One region of the Burkholderia sp. 22PA0099 genome, then DNA from elsewhere that is predicted to be linked to it. Evidence: riboswitches for the same ligand, from Rfam matches in the RefSeq annotation. Region 1 holds a riboswitch; the other holds the start of a gene.
The links. A riboswitch is a leader RNA that binds a small molecule or an ion and turns the genes downstream of it on or off. The one in region 1 is predicted to bind cobalamin.
Positions count from the first base shown of each region.

Region 1 (15,293 bases):
GGCGCCCGGCTTTTATGACATCATTACGGGCTGCTACGGCGCGCTTGGACTCACGCCGCGCATCGGGCAGGAGGCGATCCAGATGCAGACCATCGTCAGCCTGGTGTCGGCCGGCATGGGCGTCGCACTGGTGCCGCAATCGCTGCGTAACCTGCGCCGCACGGGCGTTGCCTACCGTCCGCTCGCGGGCGGCGCGCCGGTCGTCGAAACCGGCCTGGTCTGGCGCACGCAGGAAGTCGGTCCGGTGCTCGCGGGCTTCGTCGACATCGTGCGGCGCCTGGCGGCCACCGATTAAGATGCGCGGCGAACGCGCGCGGGATACGAACGTCAAATGGCAGGCGCGGCTCACGTAGGCCGCGCCGATTCAGCAACTCTCCACACCGACTCATGATCATTCACCCCAATTTCGACCCCGTCGCGATCCATCTCGGACCGCTGGCCGTGCGCTGGTACGGGCTCATGTATCTGCTGGGCTTCATCGCGGCGATCGTCGTCGGCCGCGTGCGGCTCAAGCTGCCGTATGTCGCCGCGCAAGGCTGGACCGCCAAGGACATCGACGACATGATGTTCTACGGCGTACTCGGCGTCGTGCTCGGCGGGCGTCTCGGCTATGTGCTGTTCTACAAGGCCGATTACTACTTCGCGCATCCGCTCGACATCTTCCGCGTGTGGGAAGGCGGGATGTCGTTCCACGGCGGCTTCCTCGGCGTGCTGTTCGCGATGGTGCTGTTCGCGTGGCAGCGCAAGCGCACCTGGCTGCAGGTCACCGATTTCGTCGCGCCGATGGTGCCGACGGGCCTCGCCGCCGGCCGCTTCGGCAACTTCATCAACGGCGAGCTGTGGGGCCGCGTGACGAGCCCCGATTCGCCGTGGGCGATGCTGTTCCCGGGCGCCTCGCGCGACGACGCGATTTGGCTGTCGCAGCATCCGGCGCTGGCCGCCAAGTGGCATCTGAACGACGTGTTCCTGCAATACCAGATGCTGCCGCGCCATCCGTCGCAACTGTACGAGATCGCGCTGGAAGGCATCGCGCTGTTCCTCGTGCTGTTCTTCTTCGCGCGCAAGCCGCGGCCGGTGGGCGCGGTGTCGGCGCTGTTCCTGATCGGTTATGGCCTCGCGCGCTTCACGGTGGAGTTCGCGCGCGAGCCGGACGACTTCCTGGGCCTGCTGGCGCTGGGGCTGTCGATGGGGCAATGGCTGTCGCTGCCGATGGTGGTGGCCGGCGTGCTGCTGCTCGTGTGGTCGTATCGCAAGGCACGTCGCACCGCGGCGGCCTGAGCGCGGCGTCGGATTCGACGCCCGATACGAAAACGGCCCGACCGGCTTGCGCTGGTCGGGCCGTTTGTCTTGCGGGCCACGCCGATGCGCGCCACCCGCTCGACGCCATGCGTTACTTCATCTGCACCGAGCCGTTCACGTTGACGGTGACGGTGGCCTTGCCGCCTTCCACGGCGATCGGCGCGGCGGCCTTGGCCGACATCATCGGCGCCGAATCCATCGCCATCATGCGCGGATACGGCTGCACGCTGCGCCCGCCGCCCACGCTGACCTCACGAATCGCGAAGCCGCCGTAGCCGAACGCCTTGGCGGCTTCGGCGGCGCGGTCGCGGAACGACTGGATCGCCTGCGTCGTCAGCTTCTGCTCGGCCGTGCGCTGCGCTTCCGGCGACAGCGAGAACGCGACGTTGCCGACCTGCAGCGAGCTCGACAGATCGCCCGCGAGTTTCGAGGCGGCCGTGAAATCGCGCGACTCCAGCACGACCTCGGTGCGGCCGCGCCAGGCGGAGATCTTGCCGTCGCGATCGGTGCTCGGATAGACCGAGAAGCCGCCGGTGCGCGCGGTGACGCCCGACACGCCGCGCGCACGCGACAGCGCCGCATCGGCGCGGCGGTTCAGCTCGGCGGTCAGGCTGCCCGGATCTTTCGCTTCCTGTTCGTAGAACAGCGTGATGTCGACCACGTCCTGCGGCACGTCGATGCTGGCTTGTGCCGACAGCGACAGCACGCCGGCCGGCTGCGGCGCGACCTGGGCGTGGACGGCGGGAATCATGGCGGACAGCGCGAGTGCCAGTGCGGCAGCGGATTTTTTCATCGTATGAGCTCCTGTTGGTGCGCGGCGCGAGGCAGGTTCGCCGGGGCCGCGCGTCTTGTCGAGGCAGCCGCGGGCAGCCGTGGCCCGCGATTGCGCGAGCGTTAGGCAGATGAAAGACGCATCGAGTTCCGGCGCTGTGCGGGCGATTTGACGATGTCTGACCCAGCGCAGCATCGGCGCGTCACTTCATCAGCTTCTCGGTGATGAAGCGCCATTCCGCGCGCGTGACCGGCGTGATCGACAGGCGGTTGCCTTTCGCGAGCACACGCATCTCGGCCAGTGCATCGTGTTCGCGCAGCGCCGCCAGTGCGATCAGCGGGCTCTTCTTCACGAAGCGCACGTCGACGAGCGTCCAGCGCGGGTTCTCGTGCGTCGACTTCGGATCGTGATACGGGCTGGCCGCATCGAACTGGGTGGGATCGGGGTAGGGGGTGGACGACACTTCGGCCAGCCCCGCGATGCCCGGTTCGGGGCAGCTCGAGTGATAGAACAGCACGCCGTCGCCGATCTGCATCGTGTCGCGCATGAAGTTGCGTGCCTGATAGTTGCGCACGCCGGTCCACGGCAGCGTGTGCTGCGGCGCCTTGGCGAGATCGTCGATGCTCGCTTCGTCCGGTTCGGATTTCATCAGCCAGAATTGCATGGATGCGCTCGCTGAAAGAGGGGGCTGAAGAGGCGAGAGAGCGGCATGACGCGCGAGAAAACGCGGCCGCCAATGAAAAACGGCACCGGGCGTGGCCCGATGCCGTTGAATAGGTCCCCGCCTTGGCCGCTAGGCCGGCATCCTGAACCAGGGGTTCAGAATTGGTCGCAGTTAGCAGCACTTCGGGTACATCAGACAGAGTGACGCGCTCGCCCGTGCTACAAATTTCCGCAACCGTGCACGAAGGCTATTGGTTCAAGGAATATATGACCTTGGCGAACCAGGCAGGGAAGCTGAGAGAACCTTGTGGATTCGATCTTGTGGACCGGACCCGTATGAACCGCTTGATTCGGAGCAGCCCTGAGGCCGTTCCGACGAGCCGCTTATCGCGCCTCTTGCTGGGCCAGTACCGCACCGAGCTGTTCATTCATGTGGTGCATTGTACGCCGGATTTCTTCCGCGGGAAATGCTTCGCCGTGACGAACGCTTTGTTGCAGCCGGAGCAACTCCGAAGCCAGCGACAGCGCAGCCATCACGGCGATGCGATCGGTGCCGCGCACGGAGCTGTTGGTGCGGATCTTCGACATCTCGGCATCGACGCGCGCCACCGCTTCGAGCAGCGCCGCTTCCGTTTCGGGCGAGCAGGCGAGGCGGTACGACTGGCCGAGAATCGATACTTCGATCTGCTTCGTGGTCATGCATGTTCTCCGTGGCTGGCCGCGTCGTTATCCTTGCCAACGGTCGGTTCCGCGGCGCCGAGCAGATCGAGCTGGCTGTCGCCGTCGGCGGCCTGCTTCGAGCGCGGCAGTTTCTCGAGGATCGCGTTGAGCTTGATCTGCGCATCGTCGATCTTCGCGGAGAGCGTGTCGCGCTCGGAGACGAGACCATTGCGTTCATCGCGCAATTGTTCGAGCTCGACGCGCACCGCTTCGGAATCGGCGCGCAATTGCGCGACCTGTTCCTCGAGCGCGAGCCGCTCGGTGTGATGGCGTTGATTCAGCGCGATCAGGCGGCCAATATTCTGAGATAGGGTTTCGAGTTCGTTAAGCATGTGCTGCGTCCTCTAAAGACCCGGCATTTTAGCGCGGAAAGCCCGCCGTACCGACATTTGTAACGTATCCAGACGTAACACCCCCCTTCCTGACGTGAAATGCGCCGCAAAGCACGGCATTTGATTCGTTGCACGACACGATGGCGGTGCCGGGCGGCTTTCTTGACGCGCAGTTTTGCGGCTCCTACACTGGCGCCGCTTCGGTGCTCGCGCGCCATGCCTCGGCGTGGCGCGCGGTTAAACGGGAAGCAGGGTGCGATGCCGGCAACGGCGCGCCAACCTGCGCTGCCCCCGCAACGGTAAGCGACCGCGTCGACGTTTTCAGCATGAACGCCGACGCAAGCCGTCCCTCGATCGGCCGCCTGGCGGCCGTGGCCACTGCGCGGCCTGTCGCGCGGGAAGGCGGGGCGTGCCGGTCGCCAGCCCGGATACCGGCCGAAGCGGGGAAGCGCGCCGCGCGCGGCTTCCGGAGGCGGGACCTGCGGGGAGGCAGGCGCCGCGCTGGCCCACAGGATGTTCTCGATGCGTACCCCGATTGTCCGCGCCGCGCTTGCCGCGATGTGCGGGCTCCCCTGTTTTGCGAGCGCGCAGGTTGATGCACCGCAGGCGGTGTCTTCCGCTGTGCCGAATGCAACGGCCCAGGCAACCGCCGCCATAACCACCGCCGCAAATCCCGCCGCCACCGCACTCGACCCGGTGGTCGTGACCGCGAGCCGCGGCCCGCAAAAGCTCGCCGACGCCTTGCCGCAAACCACGCTGTTCTCGCGCGACGACATCGCCCGCAGCAGCGCCACCGATCTGCCGGGCCTGCTCGCGCTGGCACCGGGCGCGCAGATCGTGCGCAACGGCGGCCCCGGCTCGACGGCCTCGCTGTTCCTGCGCGGCGCGCAATCGACTCAGTCGCTGGTGCTGATCGACGGCGTGCGGGTGGATTCGGGCAGCCTCGGCGCGGCGCAGATCGCCGACCTGCCGCTCGACCAGATCGACCATGTCGAGATCGTCAACGGCAACGTGTCGTCGCTGTACGGCTCGGGCGCGATCGGCGGCGTGGTGCAGGTGTTCACCAAGGATGGCGGCAATCATCCGCCGCGCTTCGACTTTTCGGTGGGCTACGGCAGCTATCACACGCAAACGCAGCAGGCCGGCGTGTCGGGCCGGCTCGACGCCGACGGGCGCACCACGTTCTCGCTGTCGCTGTCGCGCGAGAAGACCGACGGCTTCTCGGCGATCGACCCGGCGCTGCAGCCCGGCGCGAACCCGAACGCGAACGGCAACCTGAACGAAAGCGTGTCGGCCACGCTGCGGCATCGCTTCACGAACGGCTGGACGGCCGGCGTGAGCTGGTTCCAGTCGAACGACACCAACAGCTTCGACAACGCTTACGGCGCGCCCACCGATCTCAACACGCTCTACAGCCGCGTGCAGCAGATCTCGGCCTTCGCCGACGGCCGGCTGGCCGACTGGTGGACCACCCGCCTGCGCGTGTCGACCGGCAACGACCGCAGCCAGAACTGGCTGAACGGCGCCTACACCGACCGCTTCAACACCGACAATCGCCAATACACCTGGCAGAACGATTTCACGATCGCGCACGGCCAGACGATCCAGGCCGGCTACGAGCGGCTCGATCAGTCGTTCGATTCGGATCTCTATTCGGCACCGCAGCGGCATGTGAATTCGGGCTGGCTCGGCTATACGGGCCGCGTCGGCAACAGCCAGTTCCAGGCCAACGTGCGGCGCGATCAATACTCCGATTTCGGCGGCGCCAACAGCTACTATCTCGGCTACGGGCTCGATCTGGGCGAGCACTGGAAGGTCACGGCCAGCTACTCGGATGCGTTTCGCGCGCCGACCTTCAACGATCTGTACTATCCGCTGTCGGGCAATCCGGCGATCCTGCCCGAGCGCAGTCATTCGGTGGAGGCGGGCCTGCAATACGCGTCCGATGCGCTCGGCCTGCTGCGCCTGAACCTGTTCCAGACGCGCTACGCGAATCTGATTCAATACGTGCCGGGCCCGGGCGGCTTCATCTACACGGCCGAGAACGCGGGTCGCGCCAAGGTGCAGGGGCTGGAGGCATCGTGGCAGGGGCAGCTCGGGCGCACCGATTTGCGCGTGTCGGCCACGCTGCAAAACCCGGTCGACCAGAGCGCGGATCAGGATCTCGTGCGGCGCGCGCGGCGGTTCGCGGCGTTTTCGGCGAGCCATCCGTTCGGCGGCTGGCGCGTCGGCGGCGAATGGCTCGTCAGCGGTGCGCGCGACGATTTCGGCGAGCGGCTCGGCGGCTACGGCGTGGTGAACCTGACGGCGCGCTACGACATCACGAAGGCGTGGTACGTCAGCGCGCATCTCGACAACCTGTTCGACAAGGATTATCAGCTTGCCTATGCGTACAACACGCCGCGGCGCGGTGCCTACGTCACGATCGGCTGGCGGCAGCCGTGACGGCGGCGCGTCATGGAGCGTGACAGGGATGACGGCATGCAACGCGTCCTGAGCCAAGCCCGGAGCGGCCGATGAACGCGCCGATGCCGCGCGCGGCGACCATGACGCGCGCCCGTGCGATGACGATCTGGGCCGGGCTCGCCGTGGCGGCGGCGCTCGTGTTCGTGGCGTCGCTTGCGCTCGGCAGCGTGCCGATGTCGCCTTGGCGCGCGCTCGGTGCGTTGGTCGCGCCGGCCGGCGGCGACCCGCTGACGGGTGAAATCGTGCGCAGCCTGCGGCTGCCGCGTGCGTTGGCCGGCTTCGGTTGCGGCGCGCTGCTGGCGCTGGCCGGCGCGTTGTTGCAGGTGCTGCTGCGCAATCCGCTGGCCGAGCCGTACGTGCTCGGCGTGTCGGGCGGCGCGGCCGGTTTCGCGCTCGCGGCGATGATCGCCGGCGGCGCGTGGTGGCTCGTCGATGCCGCGTCGTTTGCCGGCGCGTTGCTGTCGATCGCGCTCGTGCTCGGCCTGGCGCGCCGCTCGCTGGTGCTGGCCGGTGGCCTGCACGATGGCGCGCGCGACGCTTCGCCCCGCTTGCTGCTGACGGGCGTGGTGATCGCGTCCGGCTGGGGTGCGCTGGTCACGCTGATGCTGTCGATCGCGCCCGACAACCGGCTGCGCGGCATCGTGTTCTGGTTGGCGGGCGATTTGTCGAGCGCCGCGCCGCCGTGGGTCGCGCTAGGCGCGCTGGCGTGTGCTGCTGCAGCGGCGTTGCCGGTCGCGCCGCAACTGAACGCGCTGCTGCACGGTGAAGTGGCGGCCGCCTCGCTCGGCGTGCCGGTGGCGCGGCTGCGCTTGCGCATCTACCTGATCGCCTCGCTTGCTGCCGCCGCCGCGGTGACCACGGCGGGCACCATCGGCTTCGTCGGGCTGGTCGCGCCGCATGCGCTGCGGCTCGCGTTCGGCAACGACCAGCGCATGCTGTTGCCGGCGTCGATGCTGGCGGGCGGCGCGGGCGTGATGGCGGCCGATCTCGTGGCGCGCACGGCGATCGCGCCCGCGCAACTGCCGGTGGGCGCGATGACGGCGCTGATCGGCGTGCCCGCGTTTCTGTGGATGCTGCTGCGCAGGCCGAGCCGATGAACACGCCAGCGTCCTTTGCCTCACACGAATGGCGCGCCCGCGACTTGACGCTGACCGCAGGCGAGCGCCGTCTCGTCGAAGGCTTGTCGCTGCGCTTCGCGCCGGGCGAGCTGTGGTGCATCGCCGGGCCGAACGGCGCGGGCAAGACCACCTTGCTGGCCGCGCTCGCGGGCTTGCGCGCACCGGCTGCCGGCCATGTCGAAGGCGACGGGCAACCGTTGCACGCATGGCGGCCCGACGCGCTGGCGCGTCGCCGCGCGGTGATGGCGCAGGCCCAGCACGACGCGTTCTCGGCCAGCGTGTTCGACACCGTGCTCGCACATCGCTTCCCCCATCTGGCCGGCTGGGGCTGGGAGCGCGACGCCGATCTGGCCGCCGCGCACGACGCGCTCGCATCGCTCGGCCTCGACGCCCTGGCCGCGCGCGACGTGCTGACGCTGTCGGGCGGCGAACGGCAACGTGTCGCGCTGGCCGGCGCGCTGTGCCAGGATGCGCCGCTGCTGCTGCTCGACGAGCCGTTCGCGCACCTCGACCTGCATCATCAGGCCGACTGTTTCGCCGCGCTCGTGCGCTGGCTGCACGCCGCGCCGCGCACGGCGATCGTGTCGTGCCACGATCTGAATCTGGCGCGCCGCTTCGCCACCCACGCGCTGCTGCTCGATGGCCGCGGCGGCGCGCAGGCCGGCCCCGCGCGCACGGTGCTGTCGGCCGAGGCGGCCAGCGCCGCGTTCGGCTATCCGCTCGTGCTGATCGAGCGCGACGGCCATGAAGCGCTGGTGCCGGCGTGGCCGGCCGAGCACGCACGATGAACCGTCACGACCCACGCTTGCCCGATTTCCGACCCAGCCCGGCGCGCCCCGCGTGCCGCATGCCAACCGAACCGACGATGTCCGCATGAACCCTCAATCGATTTCCTACACCGTTCCCCCGATCGCCGTGCCGGACCCGGCGCTGCGCGCGACGCTCCAGCATCTGATCGACACCAAGACCAAGCCGCCCGGCAGCCTCGGCAAGCTCGAAGCGCTGGCGCTGCAACTGGGCCTGATCCAGCAGAGCACGACGCCGCGCATCGAGCGCCCGGTGGTGATCGTGTTCGCGGCCGATCACGGCATCGCGGCCGAGGGCGTGAGCCCGTATCCGCAGGCCGTGACCGCGCAGATGGTGGCGAACTTCCTGGCCGGCGGCGCGGCGATCAACGCGTTCTCGAAGGTCGGCGGCTGCGAGCTGGAGATCGTCGACGCGGGCGTGGCCACGCCGCTGCCGGCTTCGCCGGCGCTGGTGTCGGTGCCGGTCGCGCCGGGCACGCGCAACTTCGCGCAGGAGCCGGCGATGAGCACGGCGCAACTGCATGCCGCGCTGGCGGCGGGCGCGGCGCGCGTGGCGCACCACGCGGCGCTCGGCACCAACGTGATCGCGTTCGGCGAGATGGGCATCGCCAATACTTCGGCGGCCGCTTGCCTGATGAGCCGCCTGGTCGGCGTGCCGCTGGCCGACTGCGTGGGTCGCGGCACCGGCCTCGACGATCGCGGGCTGGCCCACAAGCGCGCGGTGCTCGAAAAGGCGCTCGCGCGCGACGCCGGAGCGGTCGCGCCGCTCGACGTGCTGGCCGCGTTCGGCGGCTTCGAGATCGCGATGATGACGGGCGCGTTCCTGGCCGCCGCGCAGGCGCGCATGACGATCGTGGTGGACGGCTTCATCGCCAGTTCGGCGCTGCTGGTGGCGGTGGCGCTCGAACCGGCCGTGCGCGACTACTGCGTGTTCTCGCATGTGTCGGACGAGAACGGCCATCGCCGCATGCTGGCGCATTTCGGCGCCGAGCCGCTGCTCGCGCTCGACCTGCGGCTCGGCGAGGGCACCGGCGCGGCGCTGGCCTTGCCCCTGCTGCGCGCGGCCACCGCGTTCGTCAACGAGATGGCGAGCTTCGACGCGGCCGGCGTCGACAATCGCGACGACGCCTGAGGCGAGACGCACGATGCGCGCATCCGCCGAACTTCGCTATTTCTTCGTTGCGCTCGGCTATTTCACGCGCGTGCCGGTCCCGAAGCGGATCGGTTATGCATCCGGCGACCTCGATCATGCGGCGCGCTATTTCCCGCTGATCGGCGTGTGCATTGGTGCGCTGGCCGCGCTCGTCTACGGGCTGGCGGTGCGGGTCTGGCCGCCGGGCGTGGCGGTGCTGCTGTCGATGGCGGCCACGCTGATCGCGACCGGCGCGTTTCACGAGGATGGCCTGGCCGACAGTTGCGACGGCTTCGGCGGCGGCTACACGCGCGAGGACGTGCTGCGGATCATGCACGATTCGCGGATCGGCACGTTCGGCGCGGTGGCGTTGGTGGTGTCGCTCGCGCTGAAATGGCAGGCGCTCGCGGCGCTGCCGCCGTGGCGGGCGGCCTGGGTCTTGCTGGCCGCGCACGCGGCGAGCCGTGTCGCCGCGGTCAGCTTGCTGGTGTCGCTCGATTACGTGCGCGGCGAGGGCAAGGCCAAGCCGGTCGCGCAGCGCATGTCGGCGCGCGCGTTCGCGTTCGCGGCGGCGTGCGGGCTGCCCTGGCTGTTCTGGCCGGACTGGCGGCTCGGGCTGCTGACGCTCGGCGTGCTGGTGCTGTTGCGCGCGGCCGTCGCCCGTTACCTGCTGCGGCGGCTCGGCGGCTATACCGGCGATTGCCTCGGCTTCGCGCAGCAACTGGCCGAACTCGCGATCTACTTGACGGTGCTCGGATGGATGTCGTCCTGATCCGCCATCCGGCGCCGGCCGTCGAGGCGGGCCTCTGCTACGGCGCGTCGGACGTGCCGCTGGCCGGCGATGCCGCAAGCGAGGCGCGCGCGATCGTCGCGCGGCTCGATGCGCGCGGGTTGGCGTGGCCCGGCGTGATCGGCAGCAGCCCGCTCGTGCGTTGCGCATCGGTGGCGCGGGCGATGGGCAAGGCGTTGCAATGCGAGGTGCGCGTCGATGCGCGCCTGCGCGAGATCGATTTCGGTGCGTGGGAAATGCGCAGTTGGGACGCGATCGGCGGTGACGCGCTCGATCGTTGGCAGTCCGATTTGATGGGCGCGCGCGAACATGGCGGCGAGAGCGCGGCGCAGTTGATGGCGCGGGTGGCGCCGCTCGGCGCCGAATGGCTCGAAGGCGAGGCGCAGGGCAGCGCCGTGTGCGTCACGCATGCGGGCGTGATGCGTGCGCTGGCCGCGCAATGGCTCGGCGTGCCGCTCGCGAGTTTGCTCGCGCGCCGCATCGCCTATGGCGGATGTCTGTGGTTCACGCACGATGTCGCTCAAGGCTGGCAACTGCGTTTCTGGGACGACACCATCGCATAACGGCGGTATCAGTGCTCGACGTCAACGCCGGCGCGAGCGCGCCACATCCAGATCGCGGCACACCTGCTCCGCACCGAGCGCGAGCCGTGGTGTCGGCCGCGTCAACCAATCCCCGTCGATCGCGAACAGGTTGCCGCGTGCGACCGCCGTCAGTTGCGGCCAGCGTCGCCAGCGATCGAGGCTCGGCAGCGCGGCGTCGCCGACGGTCGCGCCCTGCGCCGTCGCCACGATCGCTTCGGGGTTGGCGGCCAGCACGGCTTCGTCGTCGACGGTCGGCGCGACCGGCTTCAGCGCCGCGAACACGTTGCGGCCGCCGCATACAGTCAAGACATCGCTGACGATCTGCGAGCCGTTCAGCGTGGTCAGCGGGCGATCCCAGATCTGCAGGAACACGTCGACGGGTGGTTTCGACGCGTAACGCTCACGCAGCGCGGCGATCCGCTGCCGATACGCGGCGGCAGCCGCGTCCGCCGTGTCGCGCGTGCCGAGCAGGCGGCCAAGCTTGTCGAGCGAGACGGCCACGTCGTCGAGCCGCTTCGGTTCGCTGACGTAGACGGGGATGCCGAGCGCTTCGAGCTGCGCCGTCTGCCGGTCGGCGTTGCCGTGGCGCCAGACCACGATCAGGTCGGGCTTCAGCGCGACGATCCGTTCGAGATCGAGCGAGCGGTTGTCGCCGACGCGCGGCAGCGCGCGGGCCGCCTCGGGATAGTCGCTGTACGACACCGCGCCGACCATCGCCGGGCCGCCGCCGGCCGCGTAGAGCAACTCGGTGGCGTGCGGCGCGACGCTGATCACGCGCTGGGCCGGCGCGGCGAGCGTGACGGTGCGGCCGGCGTCGTCGGTCACGGCGATGCCCGCCGACGCCGATGAGGAAGCCCATGTGGAAGCGGACGCCGCCCATAGCGCGACGGCGAGTGCGGCAACGTGAATGCGCGCCATCGTTCAGGATTCCGATGCAGCGGCGTGCGCCGAATAGCCGGCGAGCGCGGCTTCGAGCCGTTGCCATTCGTCCGGCGTGCCGGGCAGGCCGATCCGGATGCTCGGTGCGTGCGCGAAGAAGCGCGTCCAGATGCCTTGCGCGGCCAGCGCCTCGTGCAGCGCGAGCGCACGCGCGTCGCCGGTCCAGCAGAACAGCGGCGTGGCCTGTACCGCGAAGCCGTGCGCGGCCAGCAGCGCGGCCAGCCGCGCGCCGTCGGTGGCCAGGCGGGTGCGTGCCGCCTCTTGCCATGCGGTGTCGGCCAGCGCGGCCATGGCCGCATGCTGGGCCGGGCCGCTGACGGTCCATGCGCCGAGCGCGCCGCGCAGTTGCGCGAGCCGCGCCGGCTCGGCCAGCACGAAGCCGGCACGCACGCCGGCCAGCCCGAAGAACTTGCCGATCGAGCGCAGCACGAACAGCCCCGCCAGGTGCGTGTCGGCGGCGAGCGTGGCCGGTTCGTGCGCGCTGGCCGTATCGGCGAACGCTTCGTCGACGATCAAGGCGCCGCCACGCGCGGCCAGTTGCGCGTGCCAGTCGAGCAACTGCGCGCGCTCGATGCGTTCGGCCGTCGGGTTGTTCGGATTGCCGACGATCACGTAGCGCAGCGCATCGGGCAGGCGCGCGGCGCCGATCGAGAAGCGCTCGACGGCGTGGCCGTGGCGCATGAAGGCCGGCGCGTATTCGCTGTAGGCCAGCGCCGCGACGCCGGCCGTGCCCGGCTCGAACAGCGCGGGCAGCGCGCGGATCGCGGCCTGGCTGCCGGCCACCGGCAGCACGTGCGCCGCGTCGGGCGTGCCGTAATGGCGGGCGGCCAGCGCGGCGAGTGGTGCATCGTCGCCCGGCAGTTGCCGCCACGCGGCGGCCGGCACCGGCGGTACCGGATAGCCGATCGGATTGATGCCGGTGGAGAGGTCGAGCCAGTGCTCGAGCGCGATGCCATAGCGGCGCGCGGCGTCGTGCGGGTTGCCGCCATGCGTGATGGTGGGCGGGATCGGCGGGGAATCGTTCATGACGCGGGACGAAGAGGGCGACGCGGGAGGCAGCGAGGAAAGGCGCGAGCAAAGGCGCGAGGAAGGACGCGACGCAGGCGACCAGGAGCGAGGCCGCGCGTGGCGGCCCGGGCCTCAGCCATGATGGGTGGCGACCGCGATCGCCGCGCAGGCGAGCAGCAGCGCGAGCCAGAGGACGACGGTGCGCATCACCAGCGATAACGCCGCGCGCACGTGTCCCGGCGCGGCCGGCTCGCCCGAGCCGAGCGTCGGGCGCGATTCGAGTTCGCCGTGATAGACGGCCGGCCCGCCGAGCAGCACGTTGAGGCTGCCCGCGCCCGCGGCCATCACCGGGCCGGCGTTCGGGCTGTCCCAGTGGCGCGCCTGGGTGCGCCAGCAGCGCCACGCGTTGACGGTGTCGCCGAGCAGCGCGTAGCTCGCGGCCGTCAGCCGGGCCGGCACCCAGTTCAGCGCGTCGTCGATGCGCGCGGCGGCCCAGCCGAAGCGCAGCAGGCGCGGCGTGCGATAGCCCCACATCGCATCGAGCGTGTTGGCGAGCCGGAACATCAGCGCACCCGGGCCGCCGGCCAACGCGAACCAGAACAGCGCGCCGAAGATCGCGTCGTTGCCGTTCTCCAGCGCCGATTCGACGGCCGCGCGCGACAGCGCCGAGGCATCGGCGTCGCGCGTGTCGCGCGAGACGATGCGGCCGGTCAGCGTGCGCGCCGCGTCGAGATCGCCGCGCGCGAGCGCCACGCCGATCGGCGCGATGTGTTCGGTCAGGCTGCGCGCACCGAGCGCGAACCACAGCAGCGCGACGTGCACGGCCGCCGCGAACGGCCAGGGCAGCAGGGCGATCAGCAGCAGCGCGGCCAGCACCGGCGGCAGCACGGCGAGGCACCAGGCCGCGACGCCGAACGGGCGGCCGAGCCGGCCTTGATTGAGCCGCGCCTCGATCGCCTGCGCCAGCTTGCCGAACGCCACGAGCGGATGCGCGCGGCGCGGCTCGCCGAACCGCCAGTCCACCAGAAACGCGGCGACGGCGAGGATCGCGACGGCCGGCAACGAGAGCATCAGCATCGCGGCTCCGTGCCCTTGATGGCCATCGGCAGGCCCGCCACCACCAGCGTCACGCGCGTGGCGAGCGCGGCGATGCGCTGGTTCAGGCGGCCCAGTTCGTCGACGTAGCGGCGCGTTTCGGCGCCGAGCGGCACCACGCCGAGCCCGATCTCGTTGCTGACCACGATCACGCGTGCGCGCGAGGCGAGCAGCGCGGCTTCGAGCGCGCCGATGCGGGCCTGCAGCGTGGCGTCGTCCACGCCCACGCCCACGCCCAGGCAGTCGGCCGGGCACAGCAGGTTGGCGAGCCACAGCGTCAGGCAGTCGATCAGCACGCAGCCGTGCGGATCGTCGAGCGCGGCGACGGCCTCGGCCAGCGTGTCGGGTGCCTCGATCAGCGCCCAGGCCGCGGGCCGGCGCGCGCGATGATGGGCGATGCGGGTGTCGAATTCGGCGTCGCCGACCGTGCGCGCGGTCGCGACATAGGTGACGGCGCGGCCGCTGTCGGCCGCGAGCCGCTCGGCGTGGGCGCTCTTGCCGGAGCGCGCGCCGCCGAGGACGAAGGTGAGGTCATGCGAAGTCATCGCGTGATTGTAACGGCGCGGGCGATAATGCGGCCTTCGCTTTCCGCCTGGCCGCCCCGCACCATGACCGCTCCCGACCGCTCGCTTCCCCCGTTTCCGCGCGGCGCGCTGATGATCCAGGGCACCACCTCCGATGCCGGCAAGAGCACGCTGGTGGCCGGGCTGTGCCGGCTGGTGCGGCGTGCGGGCGGGCGCGTCGCGCCGTTCAAGCCGCAGAACATGGCGCTCAACAGCGCGGTGACGGTGGACGGCGGCGAGATCGGCCGCGCGCAGGCGCTGCAGGCGCTGGCCGCCGGCATTCCCGCGCATACCGACCTGAACCCGGTGCTGCTCAAGCCCACCAGCGATCGCGGCTCGCAGGTCATCATCCACGGCCATGCGCGCGCCAATCTCGACGCGCGGGCCTATCACGCCTACAAGCCGGTGGCCTTCCAGGCGGTGCTCGAATCGTTCGGGCGCCTGCGCGGCGGCTACGACGCGGTGATCGTCGAAGGCGCGGGCAGCCCGGCCGAGATCAACCTGCGCGAGGGCGACATCGCCAACATGGGGTTCGCCGAGCGCGTCGATTGCCCGGTGGTGCTGGTGGCCGACATCGATCGCGGTGGGGTGTTCGCGCATCTGCTCGGCACGCTCGCGTGCCTGTCCGACAGCGAGCGCGCGCGCGTGCGCGGCTTCGTCATCAACCGCTTTCGCGGCGATCCGGCCTTGCTGAAGCCCGGCCTCGACTGGCTGGAGGCGCAAACCGGCAAGCCGGTGCTCGGCGTGGTGCCGTATCTGCATGGGCTCGCGCTCGACGCCGAGGACATGCTGCCGAGCCTCGCGCGCACCGAGGCCTCCGACCGCGCGGCCGGGGTGCTGCGGGTGGTGGTGCCGGCCGTGCCGCGCATCAGCAACCACACCGATTACGACGCGTTGCGCGCCCATCCGCGCGTCGATTTCAGCTACTGGAAGAGCGGCCCGATTCCGGCCGCCGACCTGGTGATCCTGCCCGGCTCCAAGAGCGTGCAGCGCGATCTGGCATGGC
Region 1 is NZ_CP163165.1:1,068,129-1,083,421, forward strand. It holds gene AB4851_RS20095 (LysR family transcriptional regulator) at 1-295, shown strand, start outside; gene lgt (prolipoprotein diacylglyceryl transferase) at 388-1,278, shown strand; gene AB4851_RS20105 (SIMPL domain-containing protein) at 1,391-2,092, opposite strand; gene AB4851_RS20110 (EVE domain-containing protein) at 2,274-2,735, opposite strand; RNA gene ssrS (6S RNA) at 2,846-3,029, opposite strand; gene AB4851_RS20120 (cell division protein ZapA) at 3,119-3,433, opposite strand; gene AB4851_RS20125 (ATPase) at 3,430-3,786, opposite strand; cobalamin riboswitch at 3,971-4,241, shown strand; gene AB4851_RS20130 (TonB-dependent receptor domain-containing protein) at 4,309-6,231, shown strand; gene AB4851_RS20135 (FecCD family ABC transporter permease) at 6,303-7,349, shown strand; gene AB4851_RS20140 (ABC transporter ATP-binding protein) at 7,346-8,158, shown strand; gene cobT (nicotinate-nucleotide--dimethylbenzimidazole phosphoribosyltransferase) at 8,244-9,308, shown strand; gene AB4851_RS20150 (adenosylcobinamide-GDP ribazoletransferase) at 9,322-10,080, shown strand; gene cobC (alpha-ribazole phosphatase family protein) at 10,065-10,661, shown strand; gene AB4851_RS20160 (cobalamin-binding protein) at 10,683-11,600, opposite strand; gene cobD (threonine-phosphate decarboxylase CobD) at 11,604-12,647, opposite strand; gene cbiB (adenosylcobinamide-phosphate synthase CbiB) at 12,762-13,706, opposite strand; gene cobU (bifunctional adenosylcobinamide kinase/adenosylcobinamide-phosphate guanylyltransferase) at 13,700-14,269, opposite strand; gene AB4851_RS20180 (cobyric acid synthase) at 14,333-15,293, shown strand, end outside.

Region 2 (15,293 bases), 1.5 Mb from region 1:
TTGCGAAACGTCGCCGGAGGCTTGGGCGGGCGAATCGGGTGAATCGGGCGACGTACCGGACGACCCGGAGGACTCGCCCGAATCGCTCGACGGCTGCTGCGGTGACGGCGGCACCGTCCTGCGATGCCGCAGCACCGCCTCGGCCACGCGCTCGACATGCGCCGCATCGACAGCCGCATCGCCCTCGAACGCAGCCAGCGCGCGCGCCGCGCGCAGCATCACGAGATCGGCGCGCAGCCCGTCGACCGCCGCCTCGATGCACAGCGCGGCCACACGGGCATGCACCGCATCGTCGATGGCGACTGCCGGCAACGCCTCCCGCGCGCGGTGAATGCGCGCCGCCAACGCGGCCTGTTCGGCCTCGTATGTTGCGCGAAAACCGTGCGGATCGAGATCGAACGCGAGCCGCGCCTTGACGATCCGCTGCCGCTCGCCAGCATCGCGGCAATTGGCCAGTTCCACCATCAAGCCGAAGCGGTCGAGCAACTGCGGGCGCAGCTCGCCCTCCTCCGGATTCATCGTGCCGATCAGCGCGAAGCGCGCCGCGTGCGTGTGCGAGATGCCGTCGCGCTCGACCGTGTTCACGCCGCTCGCGGCCGCATCGAGCAGCACGTCGACCAGCCCGTCGGCCAGCAGGTTGACCTCGTCCACGTAGAGCACACCCCGATGCGCGCGCGCCAGCAGCCCCGGCGCGAACCGCACCGCGTTCTCGCCGAGCGCGCCGGCCAGATCGAGCGTGCCCGTGACCTGCTCGTCGGACGCGCCGAGCGGCAGCGTCACGAAGCGCCCCTCGGGCAGCAGTTCGGCCAGCGCGCGCGCGGCCGTCGATTTGGCGGTGCCGCGCGGCCCGCTGACCAGCACGCCGCCGAGCGCCGGATCGACCGCCGCCAGCAGCAGCGCCTGTTGCAGATCGGCCTGCCCGATCAGGGCGCTGAACGGAAACGGCGGCAGGCCGCCGGGATGCGTGTCGTGCTGGCTCATCGCCGCGCTCCTTCGAGATGCTGTTCCACTGCGAGCAGATGCGCCTCGATCCGCTCGCGGTGCGTGCCCGGTTCCTGCCAGAGCCCGCGCTGGATCGCTTCGAGCAGGCGCTCGCAAATGCCGTGCAGCGCGTGCGGGTTGTGCCGCTCCAGGAACGCGCGGGTCGCGGCGTCGTGCACGTAGGCGTCGGTCACGAGCGCGTACTGGTGATCGGACACCACGCGCGCGGTCGCGTCATAGCCGTACAGATAATCGACGGTCGCGGCCAGTTCGGCCGCGCCCTTGTAGCCGTGACGCTTGACGCCGTCGATCCATTTCGGATTGACCACGCGCGAACGGATCACGCGTGCGATCTCCTCGTTGAGCGTGTTCATGCGCGGCGTGTCGGGGTGGCTGTGGTCGCCGTGATACAGCGCCGGCTGACGCCCCGACAAATGCCGCACGGCCGCCGCCATGCCGCCCTGGAACTGGTAGTAGTCGTTCGAGTCGAGCAGATCGTGCTCGCGGTTGTCCTGGTTCTGCACCACCGCGTCGATGGTCGCGAGCCGCGCGCCGAACGCGTCCTGCGCGGCCTCGCCGGCGCTGTTCTGCGCGTACGCGTAGCCGCCCCAGGCTTGATAGGCCTGCGCCAGATCGGCGTCGGTCTGCCAGTTGCGCTGATCGATCAGATCCTGCAGGCCCGCGCCATAGCTGCCCGGCCGCGCGCCGAACACGCGCCAGCCGGCCCGGCGACGCGCTTCGTCGGCGGCCACGCCGCTCTCGGCCAGCGCCTCGGCGTCGCGCAGCACGCGCGCGCGGATCGGGTTCTGATGGGCCGGCTCGTCGAGTTCGGCCACGGCCTGCACGGCCGCGTCGAACAGATGCATCAGGTTGGCGAACGCATCGCGGAAGAAACCCGACACGCGCAGCGTCACGTCGATGCGCGGCCGGTCGAAAATCTCGATCGGCAGGATCTCGAAATCGGTCACGCGATGGCTGCCGTGCGCCCATTTCGGCCGCACGCCGATCAGCGCGAAGGCCTGCGCGATATCGTCGCCGCCGGTGCGCATGGTAGCCGTACCCCACACCGACAGGCCCACCGCGCGCGGGTAGTCGCCGTGCTCCTGCAAGTGGCGCTCCACCAGTTGATGCGCCGATTTCATGCCGAGCGTCCAGGCGGACTGGGTGGGCACCGCGCGCGTGTCGACCGAATAGAAATTGCGGCCGGTCGGCAGCACGTCGGGGCGGCCGCGCGACGGCGCGCCGCTCGGCCCCGGCGGCACGAAGCGGCCGTCGAGGCCGCGCAGCAGATGGCCGATTTCGTCGGCGCCGCAAGCGTCGAGGCGCGGCGCGAGATCGCTGGCAATGCGCGACAGCACGGCCAGCGTGAGCGGCCAGCGCGTCGGGTGTGCGTGCAGCGCGGCGAGTGAAGCGCGGGAGGTTTCGCCGGTTTCGCCGGTTTCGCCGGTTTCGCCGGTTTCGCCGGTTTCGCCGGTTTCGCCGGTTTCGCCGGTTTCGCCGGTTTCGGCGGTTTCGGCAGTTCCATCATCCGCGCCATCCACCACCGCCAACCCGTCATCCAGCCCCGCCACCAGCCGCTGCGCGAACAATTCGAGCCGCTCGCGCGTATCGCCCGCGTGCCGCCACGGCGTCGCATCAACCTCCAGCAGTTCAGCCGGGCGCGGGCCGTCCCACGTCGCGGCCCAGTCGGCCGCGAGCGGATCGAACGCCGCGCCCAGTTGCAGGTCGCGCGCCAGCGCCGCGATCAGGCCGGCGTTCGCGCCGAGGCCGTCGCCCACCGGAAAGCGCGCGAGCGCGAGCAGCGTGTCGCGGCGCTGCCGCCCCTCGGGCGAGCGGCCGAACGTGTGCAGCCCGTCGCGGATCTGCGCTTCCTTCAATTCGCACAGCCACGCGTCGACACGCGTGAGCAGCGCGTCTTCGTCATCGCGGCCCGACGGCGCGGCAAGGCTCAGTTCTTCATGCAGCCGATGCTCGACGATGGTGTCGAGAATCGTCTTGCGCAGCAGTTTGGCGCGCCGCGCGTCCACCATCAGCGCGTCGTAATACTCGTCGACCTGCCGTTCCAGATCCTGCAGCGGCCCGTAGTTCTCGGCGCGCGTGAGCGGCGGCATCAGGTGATCGACGATCACGGCCTGGGCGCGGCGCTTGGCCTGGCTGCCCTCGCCCGGATCGTTGACGATGAACGGATACAGATGCGGCAGCGGGCCGAGGATCAAATCCGGCCAGCACGACTCGGACAGCGCCACGCTCTTGCCCGGCAACCATTCGAGATTGCCGTGCTTGCCGACGTGGACCACCGCGTCGATTGCGAACGCGTCGCGCAACCAGAAATAGAACGCCAGATAAGCGTGCGGCGGCACGATCTCGGCGTCGTGATAGCTGGCGTAATCGTTGGCCTCGCGCGTGCGCGCCGGCTGGATGCCGACGAACACGTTGCCGCAGCGCCAGCCCGCGATCGGAAAGCGCCCGTGACGCAGCGCCGGCTCCTGCTCGGGCGTGCCCCAGCGCGCCTCGATCGCCTCGCGCGCCTCGGCCGGCAGCCGGTCGTAGCGCTGCCGGTAGGCCGCCATCGCGAGGCTCTGGAACGCCGGGCGCAGCGCGCTCGCATCGGCGTCGTTGGTGACGCCTTCGGTCAACCTCGCGATCAGCGCATCGCCCGATTCGGGCAGCGCGTCGTGCAAGGTATAACCGGCCACACCGAGCGCGCCCAGGATGCAGAGCGCCGAGGCCGGCGTATCGAGCCCCACGCCGTTGCCGATCCGCCCTTCGCTCAACGGATAGTTGGCCAGCACCAGCGCGAGCCGCTTGCCCGGATTCGGCTCGGTGCGCAGCCGGCACCAGCGTCGGCTCAACTCCGACACGAACGCGATGCGCTCCGCGTCGGGCTGATAGCGCACCACATCCACCTCGGTATGCGGGCAGCGGTAGGCCAGCCCCTTGAAGCTGACCGCGCGCGTGACGATGCGCCCGTCCACCTCGGGCAGCGCCACGTGCATCGCGATGTCGCGCGCATGCAGCCCCTGCGGATCGGCCAGCCACGCCTCGCGGTTGCCGCCCGACAGGATCACCTGCAGCACGGGCGCGTCGCCGGCCAGCTCGACGGCGGCCGGCGCGTCGATCACCCCGGCCGCGAACGCCGTGGTGTTGAGCACCAGCGCAACCCGCTCGGACGCGCACAGCCGCGCGATCACCTCGCGGCTCACGGCGTCCTTCAGCGAGGTGACGGCGATCGGCAGCGGGTTGAGCCCGTCGCGTTCGAGCGCCGCGATCAGCGCATCGAACACGGCCGTGTTGGCGGCCTGCCAGTGCGCCTTGTAGAACAGGATCGCGACCACCGGCGCGCCGGGCGTCCAGCGCGCGCGCCAATCGTCGAGGGTGGCCGGCTCGCTGGCCGGGTGGTACAGCGCGGCGGCCGGCAGCGGACGCGGCGGCGCCGGTTCCTCGCCGTGGCCGAGCGCGTGGAACGCGATGCTGCGCAACAGCGCCTGCGCGTTGAACGCGCCGCCCTCGCGCAGATAGCGCCACCATTGGCGGCACAGCGCCGGATCGACGGTGCTTTTGGCGATCAGGCTCGGATCTTCCTGCAGATCGCCCGAGAACATCGCCAGTTGCTGGCCGCGCCGCTCGGCCAGCGCCACCGCCTGTTCGATCCCGTACGGCCAGTAGGCCTCGCCGCCGAGATGGTCGATCACCACCACGCGCGCGTGCTGGAGCACGTCGTCGAGGTAGAAATCGACCGACGCCGGCTGGCGCAGGAACGTGACGTTGGCGAGCCGCACGCTCGGGAAACCCGCGCCGAGCAGCGGCACCGCGCTGGCCAGCAGCGACAGCGTGGTGTCGGCCGAGCTGAGAATCACGATCTCGGCCGGCTGCTGATCGATCCGGATCACGCCCTGCGTGTCGTCGACGAAACCGCCGGGCGTGGTGCGCAGCAAATGCATCGTTCGGCCGGCCTCGTCAGGCGGCCTGCACGGCCGTGCCGAGCGCGGCCACGAACGCGCGCTGCAGTTCGGCCGCGTCGAGATCCTCGCCGATCAGCACGAAGCGGCTCGCGCCACCCTCGCCGTCCTGGAGCTTGCGGTCGAAGTAGCTGTCGAAACGGCCGCCCACGCCCTGGATCACGAGCCGCATCGGCGTGTCGGGCAGCGCCGCGAAGCCCTTGACGCGATAGATCGTGTGCTGATCCACCAGCGCGCGCAGCGCGGCGATGGTCGCCTCGCGCGAGCTGACGCGCGCCTCCACCACCACCGAGTCGAACTCGTCGTGATGGTGATCGGCGTCCTCGGCCGAGCCGTGGTGATCGTGGCGCAGGTGGATGGTGTCCTCGGAGGCCGCGTTCAGGCCGATCAGCGTGGCCAGGTCCAGTTCGCCGCGCTGCGCGCGCACGATCTTGACGTGCGCCGGCACTTCCTCGCGGATCGTCGCCTCGACGGCCTCGAACTGGCTCGCGTCGAGCAGGTCGGTCTTGTTGACGATCACCAGGTCGGCCGACGACAACTGATCGGCGAACAGCTCGTGCAGTGGCGATTCGTGGTCGAGGTTCGGATCGGCGCGGCGCTGCGCATCGACGGCATCGACATCCTCGGCGAACTGGCCCGCGGCCGTGGCCGGGCCGTCCACCACCGTGATCACCGCGTCGCACGTGAAGCTGTTCTTGATCGACGGCCAGTTGAACGCCTGCACCAGCGGCTTCGGCAGCGCGAGGCCCGAGGTTTCGATCAGCACGTGGTCGATCTGCTCGCGGCGCTCGACCAGCGCTTCCATCACCGGATAGAACTCCTCCTGCACCGTGCAGCACAGGCAGCCGTTGGCCAGTTCGTAGAGCTGGCCGGCCGCTTCCGCGCCTTCCTCGCAACCGATGTTGCAGCCTTTCAGGATCTCGCCGTCGATGCCGAGTTCGCCGAACTCGTTGACGATCACCGCGATGCGGCGGCCCGAGGCGTTTTCGAGGATGTGACGCAGCAGCGTGGTCTTGCCGCTGCCAAGGAAGCCCGTCACCACGGTTACGGGAATTTTGCGCATTTGCATGGGAAGTCGTCCGTCGGAGAGTCTGTCTGGATGTCTGGCATCGATGGCGTGCGCCGCCGGGCGCGGCACGGCCGGGCCGCGCCGCTGCGCATGCCGGTGGCCGCGCCAGCCGCGACGGCTGGCTGGGGCTCGGCGCCGCCACCCGCGGCGCGCCCCGTTTCGGGACTGCCGGCGCGCGGCCGTCCCGTGGTTCTGGCCGGTATCCGGGCTGACGACAGCGCCGCTTCGCCTTCCCGGACGCGGTTCGCATCCAGTGGCCGAGCCGCGCATCGAAAACTTCGACGCGCGGTGAAGCGGGCCTCGCATCGCGTTCGCGATGCATTCGCTTGACCGTTGCGGGGGCAGCACAGGCGGGCGCCGTCCGCGTCGCGGCGAGGCCTCCTGTTTCCCGTTCAACTGCGTGCGCAGGAATCCGCACGCGAGCACCAAAACGCGTGCGAGTGTAGGCGTCGCGTCGGAACGCGTCAAGGCGACGCGGGGGGTGGGCGGCGGGGCCGGAACGGTGTGGGGATGTCGAGCGGCACACGCATGGCGCACTTCCGGCCGCCGATGCAACGCAAGCGGGCGGCCGGCAGTCCGACTGCCGCCTGAAAATCGGCCGGAAGCCGCCCGGAATCGCTGTGCTATCGTATGCGCGCGTTCGGTGCCCGCCCCCGCATTCGCGGTGGCGGTTAAACGGGAAACAGGGCGCGGCGCGAGCCGCACAGCCTGTGCTGTCCCCGCAACGGTACGCCGCCGGCGACGCGCGCAAGCGCTCGCACGGGCCGACCACAGCCACTGCCGCTCGCGGCGGGAAGGCGTCGGCCCGAGGCGGCCAGCCCGGATACCGGCCGACGCAAGCGGCGGGCCACGGCCCGCCCGACGCGGCGTTCGCGAGGGACGCACGCCGCGCGAACCCGCATCGCTACCGCATTCTTGATCGACACCGCATGACCCGTTCCGCTCCGGACCACGCCCCGCACGCATGGCGTCTCGCCGTCGGCGTCGGCTGCCGCGCCGGCCGCCCCGCCGAGGCCATCGACGCCGCCATCGACGCCGCGCTCGCGCGCCTCGGCGCGCTTTACGGCCACGAGGCCGCGTCGCGCGCACACATCGCCTGCGTCGCCACGCTCGACGCAAAAGCCGGCGAACCGGGCCTGGTCGCATGCTGCGAGCGTCATGGCTGGCCGCTGCGGGCGATCCCGCGCGAGGCGATCGCGGCGCGCAGGCCAGCGCTTGAAGCATCTGAAGCACCCCAAGCATTCGATGCACCTCGCGACGATGTCGATACCGATCCCGCAACCGGCCCGCGCCGCCCATCCGCCGTGCAGGCACGCTTCGGCATCGATGGCGTGTGCGAGCCGTGCGCGCTGGCGGCCGCGCCGCAGGGTCGGCTGCTGGTGCCGAAAACGATCGTCGACGGCGTGACGGTCGCGATCGCCGGACCGGCCTGAGCCCGCCCCTTGCTTGCCCCGAATTCCGAACCCCGAAGGACCGACACCCGATGAAAACCGATCCCGAATCGCATCAGCGCATGACCGAACGCCGCCGCGCCGGCCACGAGAAGAAGCAGGCCGCGGCCACCGCCGAGAAGGGCCTGCTGATCGTCAACACCGGCAACGGCAAGGGCAAGAGCACGGCCGCATTCGGCATGGCCGTGCGCGTGCTCGGCCACGGCATGAAGCTCGGCGTGGTGCAGTTCATCAAGGGCGCGCTGCACACGGCCGAGCGCGACCTGCTCAACACGTTCGCCGAATGCGATTTCGTGACGATGGGCGACGGCTACACCTGGAACACGCAGGATCGCGAGAAGGACATCGCCACCGCGCGCAAGGGCTGGGACGAGGCGCGCCGCATGATCGACAGCGGTGAATACCAGATGGTGATCCTCGACGAGCTGAACACCGTGCTCAAGTACGACTACCTGCCGCTCGACGAGGTGCTGGCGGTGCTGAGCGCGCGCGCGCCGTCGCTGCATGTGGTGGTGACCGGCCGCCACGCGCCCGACGCGCTGATCGAGGCCGCCGATCTCGTCACCGAGATGCGGCTCGTCAAGCACCCGTATCGCGAACAGGGCGTGAAGGCGCAGCCCGGCGTGGAATTCTGAGCGTGACGGCCGGCATGCTGGCGTGCCCGGCGCTGTTCCTGAGCGCGGGCGGCTCCGGGCAGGGCAAGACCTCGGTCACGGCCGGCCTTGCGCGGCTGCACAGGCGGCTCGGCCGGCGCGTGCGCGTGTTCAAGACCGGTCCCGACTTCCTCGATCCGATGATCCTGGAACGCGCGAGCGGCGCGCCCGTGTACTCGCTCGATCTCGGCATGGTCGGCGAGGCCGGCTGCCGCGCCCTGCTCGCGCGCGCGGCAGCCGAGGCCGACCTGATCCTGATCGAAGGCGCGATGGGGCTGTACGACGGCACGCCGAGCAGCGCCGATCTGGCCTGCCGCTTCGGCGTGCCGGTAGCCGCGGTGATTTCGGCGAAATCGATGGCGCAGACGTTCGGCGCGCTCGCGTTCGGTCTCGCGCGGTTCCGGCCGGAGCTGCCGTTCCACGGCGTGCTGGCGAACCGCGTCGGCTCGGCGCGGCACGCAACATTGCTGCAGGCCGCGCTGCCCGACGACATCCGCTGGCTCGGCCATCTGCCGACCGATGCGGCCATCGCGCTGCCCGAACGGCATCTGGGCCTGCATCAGGCCGGTGACATCGACGATCTCGACGCTCGCCTCGACCGCGCCGCCGATGCGCTCGCCCAGACGGCGCTCGCCGCGCTGCCGCCCCCCGTCGCGTTCGCCGCGCCCGAGCATGACGCGCCCTTGCCGCGCCGGCTCGACGGGCTGCATGTGGCGGTAGCGCGCGACGCGGCGTTCTCGTTCGTGTATCCGGCCAATCTGGCGCTGCTCGAGGCGCTCGGCGCGCGCGTCACGACGTTCTCGCCGCTGGCCGACGCACCGCTGCCCGATTGCGACGCGCTCTATCTGCCGGGCGGCTATCCCGAATTGCATGCGGCGCGCCTGGCCGGCAACACGCGCAGCGCGGCCGGCATCGCCGCGCACGTGGCTGCGGCCAAGCCCGTGCTGGCCGAATGCGGCGGGCTGCTCTACTTATGCGACACGCTGACCGATGTCGACGGCGTCACCACGCCGATGCTGGGCCTGCTGCCCGGCGCGGGCGCGATGCAGCGCCGCTTCACCGCGCTCGGCATGCAACGGCTCGATACGCCGCTTGGGCCCATGACGGGCCACACGTTCCATTACTCGAAGCTGCAGACGCCGCTCACGCCGGCCGCCGTCGCCGTGCGTCCCGACGACGGCGCGCGCGGCGAGGCCATCTATCGGCACGGGTCGATCGTCGCGAGCTACCTGCACGGGTACTGGCCGTCGAATCCGCGTTGCCTGGCCGCGATGCTGCGCGGGGAATGGCCGCCGCTCGATTGAACGAGCGACGCGCCGGCCGGGTGGATCGGGTGGATCAAGCCGATCGAATGAATCGGGCCAATCAGGCACATGCAGGCACATGCAGGCCGCACCGCTCAACGCCGCCGCGCTCCGACCGCGAACGCCGGCGGCGCCGCGCCGCGATCGAGCGCATCGAGGCAATCGGCACAGTGCCTTACCACGTCGCGCACCATGAAATGCACGAGCGTCTGCGAGACGGCCAGCGCATCGGCCGCCGTCGCGAGCGATTCCTCGTGCACCCGCACCATCTCGAACGCCGCCCGGCTACGCGCCGGCACATGCGCCAGCGCGTGCTGCATGCGCGCGAGCGTGTCGCGCGTCAGCGCCGTGGCTTCGGGCGTCGGCTCGGGTGACGGCACGTCGAGCCCCGCCGCCTCATCTGCATGCCAGGTGGTTTCGAGCGACTGGCGGCGACACACGTCGATCGAGGCATTGCGCACCATCCGCGTCACATAGGCCAGCGGCTGGCGAATCGCGTCCTGCCCCGGAAAATCGACAAGCCGCACGAGCACGTCGTGCACCACGTCCTCGGCGCGGCTCGCGCAACCGGTCACGCCACGCGCGACATTGACGAGCATCGCGCGATGCCGCACCAGCACCTGCACCAGCGCGCCGCCGGGGTTTGCCGGACGCCGCGCGCGCATCGTCACCACCGGGCGCGGCCCGGGCACCCCCCTCGAATCCATCGTGTCGAACATGACGATGCGCTCCTCTGGTCTGACAGGACCCGCCCGCTGACACCACGCTCAGGCCGACGATCCGATAGCCGGTTCGCAAACCGGGGAAGCCTCGAATTTAATGCAAACGCAAATCATTCTCAATCTTATTGATGAATTGGCATCGCTTCCCGCCGCATGAGAGTTCTCTCAAAAATCATGCATCCTTCGCTCATTTACATCTAACCCCATATTAATTTCCAGATTTGACGGAACGCGCGTGACTTCTCACTGTCATGTTCTGAGCGTCGATTCTCACCGCAGGGCTTTTTCCCCTCATCGATGGATCTCCGTTCGGAGCGGTTCATCCCGCGTCGTTGGGCCGAACGGAACGTACCCGGCCGCCTCCACCGGCCGTGCGTCGATTGCCGAAGTGCTGCCCGGCCGCGCCGCGTCGCGCGCCTGTCGCGCAGCCAGCCCTTTCCCACACCCGTTTGCCCTGAACCCGCTTTTTGAGGATGTGGAGCCCGTTGAGCCCGATTTCCGATGTTTCCGCCATTGCCGGCGCGCCGGTCACGCCCCGGCCTGCCCGCGTGCACGCGTTCGCGCGCCTGATGCCCGCCGCCTGCGCCCTGGGCGCCCTTGCCACCGTCAGCCTGGTCGCCACCCTGCCCGCGATCTCGCAGCCCGTTTCGCCCACCGCCCTGCGCGCGGCCGGCACGCCGCAGCACGTGTTCGCGGCCACGCCGTTTCCGAGCGCGCAGCGTTTCGTGACCGACCAGCTCGAAGCGGCCATCGCCGCACGCGGCACGCCGCCCGGCCAGTTCGCCTCGCGCTTCGCATCCGGCTCCACGCTGCTGGGCGACGCCACCGACGCGTTCTCGCTCGACACGCCCGCCCGCGCGTTCGGCGCAGCGCCGCTCGCCACCGGCCTGCGCGTCGGTGTGGTCGAGCACACCTTCTCGCAGACCTTGCGCCAGCTCGACATGCCGCCCGAGATCCGCATCCAGGTCGGCGACCTGATCCCCGTGCAGATGCGTACCCACGCGCCGGCGCTGACCGGCGACCGCTATCGGGTCGGCTGGGTGAGCACGCCGCAAGGCCCGCAACTGACGGCGCTCGACGTACGCATCGCCGGCCGCAAGTTCAGCGCGATGTGGTTCCAGCCGCCCGGTGCCGCCCACGGCGCGTTCTACACGTTCGACGGCACGCCGCTCGAAGCGGCGGCCCTGACCATGCCGGTGATCGCCACGCGCATCAGCTCGCCGTTCGGCGTGCGCATCCATCCGATCTCGCACCTGCGGCTGTTTCATACCGGCGTCGATCTGGCCGCGCCGCGCGGCACGCGCGTCAATGCGGCGGCCGACGGCGTGGTGGCGTTCGTCGGCACCGATCCGCATGGCTACGGCCGCTATGTGGTGGTCGATCATCCCGATCGCACCTCGACGCTCTATGCGCACTTGTCGGCCTGGGCGCCGGGACTGAAGGCCGGCATGCAGGTCGCGCAGGGGCAGCGGCTCGGCGCGGTGGGCATGACCGGCGCGGCCACCGGCCCGCACCTGCATTTCGAGGTGCGCCTGGCCGATGCTCAGCCGGTCGATCCGATCGTCGCGCTGGCCGACGCCAGCAACCGGCTCTCGCCGATGCAGCTCGACGCGTTCCGTCGCAACGTGACCGACCTGCGCACGCAGTTCGCCGCGGCGGCGGCCGGCCCGGCCGTGGGCATTGCGATGCTCGGCGGCATGCCGGCCGGCGCCGGCCTCGGCACGCCCGCTCCGGCGCTGCAGATGCTGCCGGCGCCGCACGCCGGTGCAGCCTCATAACAGTGCTGCCATCGCGGCGGACAGCCGAACGCTCCGGTGCGGCAAATGCCGTCGGGGCGGCCTTATGACAGCGCCGCCATCGCGGCGTACAGACGAAAAAAAGCCCGCCATGAAGGCGGGCGCGAATCCCAGTCAAGGAGGTGTCACACGAACTACGGGTTCAGATTAAGCGGCCCGCCCCGTGTCGACAACCAAGCATTTCCGATAACGTTATCGCCTGCGCGCCGCTAAGAACATGGCGCGCCCGGCTTCGATCACCTCGATCGGCCAGCGCGTTCACGGTTCGTTGCGCAGATAGCCTTCCTTGGCCGGCTCGCGCATGAAGAACGACACGATCAGCGAGATCGCGCAGAGCGCCGTCACGTACCAGTAGAACGTCGATTCCGTGCCGGCCTGCTTGAACCACAGCGCCACGTATTCGGCCGTGCCGCCGAACACCGCGTTGGCCACCGCATACGACAGCCCCACGCCCATCGCACGCACCTCGGGCGGGAACATCTCCGCCTTGATCAGGCCGCTGATCGACGTGTAGAAGCTGACGATCGCCAGCGCGATCGTGATCAGCACGAACGCCGTCACCGGGCTCGACGTGTCGGCGATCGCATGCATCAGCGGCACCGTGCCGATCACCGACAGCGCGCCGAAGAACAGCATCGAGGTGCGCCGGCCGATCCGGTCCGACAGCGCGCCGAACACCGGCTGCAGCAGCATGTACACCAGCAGCGCGGCCGTCATCACGTTGCTGGCCGTTTTGGCGTGCATGCCGCTCGTGTTGACGAGGTACTTCTGCATGTAGGTGGTGAACGTGTAGAAGATCAGCGAGCCGCCAGCGGTAAAGCCCACCACCGTGAAGAACGCGCGGCTGTGATACTTCAGCACGCCGCGCATGGTGCCCGCGCCGCGCGCCTGGCGCGATTCGCTGGTGGAGGTTTCGTCGAGCGACTTGCGCAGCCAGAGCGAGACGAGCGCCGCGCAGGCGCCCACCAGGAACGGAATGCGCCAGCCCCAGGCGCGCAGTTCCTCGGTACTCAGCAGTTGCTGCAGGATCACCAGCACGAGCAGCGCGCACAGCTGGCCGCCGATCAGCGTCACGTACTGGAACGACGCGAAGAAGCCGCGCCGCCCCTTCAGCGCGACCTCGCTCATGTAAGTGGCGCTGGTGCCGTACTCGCCGCCCACCGACAGCCCCTGGAACAGCCGCGCCACCAGCAGCACGACCGGTGCGAGCGCACCGATCTGCTCGTAGGTCGGCACCGCGGCGATCACCAGCGAGCCGCCGCACATCATCAGCACGGAGATCATCATCGCGCTGCGCCGGCCGCGCCGATCGGCGATGCGGCCGAACAGCCAGCCGCCGATCGGCCGCATCAGGAAGCCGGCCGCGAACACGCCGGCGGTGTTCAGCAACTGCGTGGTGGGATTGCCGCTCGGGAAGAACGCGTGCGCGAAATACAGCGAGCAGAACGAATAGACGTAGAAGTCGAACCACTCGACGAGATTGCCCGAGGACGCGCCGACGATCGCGAGCACACGACGGCGGGTGTCGTGCGGATCGATCGTGGCCTGGGCATGAAGGTCGGTCATGAGAGGGAGTTCCTGTTGTATCGGCTGGGATGCCGGGCGGCGGATCGGCCGTGCCGGCTCTCGGGCCCGGGTTGCGCGGGCAGCGTGCGGATGGCGCACCGCGCGGCATTCTATCGAATTGAAAGGTTTATTGCCTTCGGGACTCGCCCTGATGGCGTGGCGATGGACACGACCGAGCCGGGTGGCGCCGCGGCAGGCAACCCCGGCCTGAAAACAGCGCGGCCGGCAACGCTGTGTGCGTTGCCGGCCGCGTAAGCCCCTCGGGACAATGACGCCTCAAACGCGCCCGTCGGGCGGCTTGGCCCGGCACTCGTAGCGCTTGCGCACGGTGCCCGACTCGTCGACGCTTTCCAGATACACGTCGAACTGCCAGAGCCGCGCCATGTGCTTGAGCACCTCTTCGCTGTCGTTCGACAGGTGACGGTTGTCGGTCATGAAATGACGCAGCGTGAGGCTGCGGTCGCCGCGCGTGTTGACGGCCCACACCTGGATATTCGGCTCGCGATGATGAATGTCGTACTGCCTCGACAGCGCCTGCCGCACGTACTGATAGCCGCTGTCGTCATGAATGGCCGACACTTCGAGCGAATCGCGCATGTCGTCGTCGAGCACCGAGAACAGGCGCATCTCGCGAATCAGGTGCGGCGACAGATACTGCGCGATGAAGCTCTCGTCCTTGAAGTTGCGCATCGCGTAGTGCAGCGCGGGCAGCCACGGCGTGCCGGCCAGTTGCGGGAACCAGCGGCGATCCTCGTCGGTCGGGTTCTCGCAGATCCGCCGGATGTCGCTCATCATCGAAAAACCGAGCGCATACGGGTTGATACCGCTGTAGTACTGCTTCGTGACGGGCGGCTGGTAGATCACGTTGCTGTGCGAATGGAGGAACTCCATCATGAAGCCATCGGTCAGCTTGCCCTGCTGATACATCGTGTTCAGCAGCGTGTAATGCCAGAACGTGGCCCAGCCTTCGTTCATCACCTGCGTCTGCCGCTGCGGATAGAAGTACTGACCGACCTTGCGGACGATCCGGATCACCTCGCGCTCCCACGGCTCCAGCAGCGGCGCATTCTTCTCCGCGAAATACAGCAGGTTTTCCTGCGGCTCGGACGGATAGCGGCCCTCGACCTCCTCGCCGGCAGCCTCGGGCTTGCGGCCCGGCAGCGTGCGCCACAACTCGTTGACCTGCGACTGCAGATAGGCCTCGCGCTCGCGCCGCAACGCCGCTTCCTTCGACAGCGACGGCTTCTGCGGGCGCTTGTAGCGATCCACGCCGTAGTTCATCAGCGCGTGGCACGAATCGAGCAACTCCTCGACGCGATCGATGCCGTGCCGCTCCTCGCATTCGGCCACGTAGTTCTTCGCATAGACCAGGTAATCGACGATCGCGTGCGCATCGGTCCACAAGCGGAACAGGTAGTTGCCCTTGAAGAACGAGTTGTGCCCGTACGCGGCGTGCGCGATCACGAGCGCCTGCATGGTCAGCGTGTTCTCCTCCATCAGGTACGCGATGCAGGGGTTCGAATTGATGACGATCTCGTAGGCGAGGCCCATCTGCCCGCGCCGGTAGCTCTTCTCGGTCGACAGGAAATGCTTGCCGAACGACCAGTGACGGTAATTGACGGGCATCCCGACCGACGCGTAGGCGTCCATCATCTGCTCGGCGCTGATCAGCTCGAGCTGGATCGGGTAGATATCGAGTTCGTACTGCTCCGCCACCTGCGCGATGTGCTGGTCGTACTCCTCGATCAACTCGAAGGTCCAGTCCGACGGACAGGGCAGCGGCGTGCGATCG
Region 2 is NZ_CP163165.1:2,553,056-2,568,348, forward strand. It holds gene AB4851_RS26755 (ATP-binding protein) at 1-981, opposite strand, end outside; gene cobN (cobaltochelatase subunit CobN) at 978-4,922, opposite strand; gene cobW (cobalamin biosynthesis protein CobW) at 4,939-6,009, opposite strand; cobalamin riboswitch at 6,186-6,454, opposite strand; cobalamin riboswitch at 6,634-6,859, shown strand; gene AB4851_RS26770 (cobalamin biosynthesis protein) at 6,939-7,442, shown strand; gene cobO (cob(I)yrinic acid a,c-diamide adenosyltransferase) at 7,493-8,095, shown strand; gene AB4851_RS26780 (cobyrinate a,c-diamide synthase) at 8,110-9,417, shown strand; gene AB4851_RS26785 (RNA polymerase factor sigma-70) at 9,513-10,136, opposite strand; gene AB4851_RS26790 (M23 family metallopeptidase) at 10,613-11,917, shown strand; gene AB4851_RS26795 (MFS family transporter) at 12,194-13,501, opposite strand; gene AB4851_RS26800 (SpoVR family protein) at 13,778-15,293, opposite strand, start outside.
Region 2: it holds a riboswitch for cobalamin, as region 1 does, so the genes downstream of both, AB4851_RS26770 (cobalamin biosynthesis protein) here and AB4851_RS20130 (TonB-dependent receptor domain-containing protein) in region 1, are expected to answer to the same signal.